One region of the Nocardioides luti genome, then DNA from elsewhere that is predicted to be linked to it. Evidence: riboswitches for the same ligand, from Rfam matches in the RefSeq annotation. Region 1 holds a riboswitch; the other holds the start of a gene.

Region 1 (2,196 bases):
CCGCCTCGCCGCGCACCGGGCGCACGTGCGGCATCCCGGTCGCGCCGGTGGCGAGCACCACCACCTCCGCTCGCAGACGGGAGCCGTCGTCCAGGACCACGCCGTCGGGCTCGGGGGTCGCGCGGGCACGAACCACCCGGTCGCCCAGCACCGCGAGTAGCGCGTCAGCGACCCGCCGCGGGTTGACATGGCGGTCGTCGGGCAGCAGCGCCCCGCCGACGACGCGCCCCGAGAGCATCGGCTCGGCCGCTCGCAGGGCCCGCCGGTCGAGCTCCTCCACCCGCACCCCGCTGGCGTCCAGCAGTCGGCAGGCACGGTGCACCTCGGCGAGGTCGTCGCGGTCGGCGGCGACGAGCACGGTGCCGGTCGAGCGCAGGTCGAGGTGGTGCCCCGACCGTTCCGCCAGCGAGGCTGCGAAGGCCGGCCACCTCGCGAGCGAGTCGATCCCCAGCCGCAGCAGTGCCTCCTCGCCGAACCATGCCTCGCCACCGGGCGCGAGCATCCCCGCGGCGGCGTACGTCGAACCGCCGCCGGGTCTGGGGTCGCAGACGGTCACGTCGTGCCCGGCCATGACCAACTCGTCAGCGCAGGCCAGCCCGATCACCCCGCCACCGACGACCACCACCCGGAGCCCGGGCGTCACCGGGCTCACGACGTGTGAACGAGCTCGGCGATCTCCCGGGCCGCGCCGGGTGGGTCGGGGTCCTTCCAGACGGCGGCGACCACGGCGACGCCATGGGCACCGGAGGTCATCACGTCGCGCACCCGCGCCGCGGTGATCCCCCCGATCGCGATCGCCGGGATCTCCCGTGCGGTCGCGGCGAGCACGTCGAGACCGAGGGGGTCAGGCAACCCGTCCTTGGTCGAGGTGGCGTGCACCGGACCCACCCCGGCGTAGTCGGCGCCCTCGGCCCGCGCTGCGATCGCGTGCTCCGGACCACGGCAGGTGGCACCGACCAGGAAGTCCACCGGGGCGAGCGCCCGCGCGTCCGCGACGGACAAGTCGTTCCGGCCGAGGTGCACCCCGTGCGCCCCGGCGGCGAGTGCGACGTCGAGGCGGTCGTTGACGATCACCCGCGTCCCCCGTGGCGCGAGCTCGGCCAGCAGCTCACGCGTCCAGGCGACGACCTCACGGTCACTGGCTTGCTTTGCACGGACCTGGACCGCGTCGACGCGCGGAGTGCCGACGGCGCCCTCGCCAACGACGGCGAGCAGGCGCGTCAACGCATCCCGATCGAGGGGTCCGAAATCGGTGATCAGGTGGAACCGTGGCAACACGTCGATCTCACTTCCTTCGCCGGCATGATCCGGAGCAGGTTCGACGGTCGGGGCGGCATCAGCCCCATCTCAGCCCGATGCATCGGGCTCCCGTGTGGATGCGGAGGACACTAGCACCGGACCGGTCCGTGCCCACGGGTGTCGTCCGCACGGGTGTGTTGGTAGCGTGCCGAACGCCAGTCAACCTCCCGTGGTCCGCCGCGGGGGCGCAGGGAACCCGGTGCGAATCCGGGACTGACGCGCAGCGGTAAGGGTGACGGGCGGGGCCCTGTCTTACGACAGCCACTGGACCGCGGGGTCCGGGAAGGCGTCCCGCACCGGGTGATCCCGAGTCCGAAGACCTGCTGGCCCTTGCGGCAACAGCCGCGAGGTCACTCGAGGACCCCGCGCACGGGTCCCTGACCTCAGAGGACCATCGGTGCCCCTCCCACCCGTTCGACTCCGCCGTGACCGGTGCCCCGGCGTGCTCCGCCCCTGGCCCGCCGACGACGGCGCACTGATTCGCCTGCGTCTGGCCGGCGGCCACCTCCCAGCCGGATCCCTTGAGATCCTCGCGCAGGTGGCGCACGACCACGGCGACGGGCAGGTCTACCTCACGGGGCGTGCCAACCTGCAGCTGCGCGCGCTGCCGTTCGTCGGCGGCCAGCTTCCTGACGAGGTGGTGGACGCCGTCGTGGGGACCGGTCTGCTCCCCTCGCGCAGCCACGAGCTCGCACGCAACCTGATGTGCTCCCCGCTCACCGGGATCTCCGGAGGTCGGGCCGACCTGCGGCCGGTGGTCCATGAGCTCGACGAGCGCCTCTGTGCCTTACCTGAACTGGCCGCACTGCCGGGCCGGTTCCTGTTCGTGCTCGACGACGGCCGGGGCGACCTCGTCGACCGCGAAACCGACCTCGGTGCCGTGGTCCTCGACGCGGA
Region 2 (2,196 bases), on a different contig from region 1:
CCGCCGACGCCGAGGACGTGCTCCAGGAGGCTTGGCTGCGCTGGGCCGGGGTCGACCACGCGGACGTGCGCGACGAGCGTGCCTACCTGGTCCGGATCACCACGCGCCTGGCGCTGAACCGGATGCGCACCCAGGCCCGCCGGCGCGAGCAGTACGTCGGCCCGTGGCTGCCCGAGCCCCTGCTCACGACCCCCGACGTGGCCGAGGACGTCGCGCTCGCCGACAGCGTGTCGACCGCGATGCTGCTGGTGCTCGAGACCCTGGCGCCGACCGAGCGGGCGGTCTTCGTGCTGCGCGAGGTCTTCGACGTGGGCTACGACGAGATCGCGGCGGCGGTGGACAAGTCGCCGGCGGCGGTCCGCCAGATCGCGCACCGGGCCCGCGTCCACGTCGACGAGCGGCGCCCGCGCGGAGAGGTGTCGGTGCAGGAGCGCGACGCCGTGGTCGCCCGGTTCCTCGGCGCCACCGCGACCGGCGACCTGCAGAGCCTGATGGACGTGCTGGCCCCGGACGTGGTGCTGATGACCGACGGCGGTGGCGTGAAGAAGGCGGCGCTGCGGCCGATCCTGGGGCGGGACAAGGTGCTCCGCTTCCTGGCCGCGGTGGCGCCCGAGGACGCGCAGGCCGACGTGGTGATCGTCAACGGCCGGCCGGCGCTGCGGCTGGTCGTCGGCGGCGAGGTCGACGCCATCGGCACGATGCTCGTCGAGGACGGCCTGGTCACCGGGCTCTACCTGGTGCGGAACCCCGCCAAGCTGGCCCGGCTGGACGCCCTGGTGGCCCTGACCCGGTGACCCGCGCCGCCGGGCGTAGGCTGGCCGGACAACGACAGGGGAGCACCCCCGCCCGGACCCCGGGCGACGTGCTGAGAGTGCGGATCCGCCGCAGACCCTACGAACCTGCTCCGGTTAGCACCGGCGAAGGGAGTCACCATGACGTCCGTCCGCGCGCTCACAGCCTCTGCTGGCGCACTCGCCCTCCTCCTGACGGCCTCGGCCTGCTCGGCGATCGGCGAGAGCTCCTCCGACGACACGGGCTCGTCGTCGCCGGGAGCCACTCCGACCCGGGTCGTGCTGGTCACGCACGACTCGTTCGTGCTGCCCAAGCCGCTGGTCAAGAAGTTCGAGCAGGAGTCCGGCCTCGACCTGGTCGTCCGCTCGTCCGGCGACGCCGGCACGCTGACCAACAAGCTCGTCCTCACGAAGGGCAACCCGACCGGCGACGTCTCCTTCGGCGTGGACAACACGTTCGGCTCGCGCGCGCTGGACGAGGGCGTCTTCGCGCCGTACGCCGCGGACCTGCCGGCCGGCGCGTCCGACTTCGAGCTCGCTGGGGACACCGACCACCGGCTCACGCCGATCGACGACGGCAACGTGTGCGTCAACGTCGACGACACCTGGTTCGCCGACCACGACCTGACACCGCCGCAGAGCACCGACGACCTCCTCGACCCGGCCTACAAGGACCTCTTCGTGCTGCCGGGTGCCGCGACCAGCTCGACCGGCATGGCCTTCCTGCTCGCCACGGTGGCGGAGTACGGCGACGCGTGGCCGGACTACTGGACGAAGCTGATGGCCAACGGCGCGAAGCTCACCGCCGGCTGGTCGGACGCCTACGAGGTCGACTTCACCCAGGGCGGCGGCAACGGCGACCGGCCGATCGTGCTGTCCTACGACTCCTCCCCGGCCTTCACGGTCCCGAAGGGCTCCGACACCTCCTCGACCAGCGCGCTGCTCGACACCTGCTTCCGGCAGGTCGAGTACGCCGGCGTCCTCGAGGGCGCCGCGAACCCGAAGGGCGCCGAGGAGCTCATCGACTTCCTGCTCACCCCGGAGGTCCAGGCGGCGCTGCCCGAGAGCATGTACGTCTTCCCCGTGGCCGACGGCACCCCGCTGCCGAAGGCCTGGGCGTCGTACGCCGTCCAGCCGACCGACCCGTACACCGTCGACCCCGCGGAGGTCGCCGCGAAGCGCGACGACTGGCTGCGCGAGTGGAGCGACGTCACCTCGCGGTGACCCCGCGATGCTGAGGTCGAGGCCGCTCACCCTGCTCGCCCTGGCCGCCGTGCCGGTGGCGGTGCTGGGCGTGTTCTTCGTGCTGCCCGTGAGCGGGATGCTGGCACGGGGCTTCTGGCCGGACGGCCGCTTCGACCCGGGCGGGGTGCTCGCGGTGCTCGGCCGGCCGCGGGTGCACCGG

What was found. A riboswitch is a leader RNA that binds a small molecule or an ion and turns the genes downstream of it on or off. The one in region 1 is predicted to bind thiamine pyrophosphate.
Region 2: it holds a riboswitch for thiamine pyrophosphate, as region 1 does, so the genes downstream of both, H5V45_RS09030 (thiamine ABC transporter substrate-binding protein) here and thiE (thiamine phosphate synthase) in region 1, are expected to answer to the same signal.

What each region holds. Positions count from the first base shown of each region.
Region 1 is NZ_JACKXE010000002.1:391,553-393,748, forward strand. Features, by position in the region: gene thiO (glycine oxidase ThiO) at 1-652, opposite strand, end outside; gene thiE (thiamine phosphate synthase) at 649-1,224, opposite strand; TPP riboswitch at 1,273-1,382, opposite strand; cobalamin riboswitch at 1,441-1,641, shown strand; gene H5V45_RS20890 (nitrite reductase) at 1,742-2,196, shown strand, end outside.
Region 2 is NZ_JACKXE010000001.1:1,881,567-1,883,762, reverse strand. Features, by position in the region: gene H5V45_RS09035 (RNA polymerase sigma-70 factor) at 1-794, shown strand, start outside; TPP riboswitch at 821-943, shown strand; gene H5V45_RS09030 (thiamine ABC transporter substrate-binding protein) at 933-2,015, shown strand; gene H5V45_RS09025 (ABC transporter permease) at 2,023-2,196, shown strand, end outside.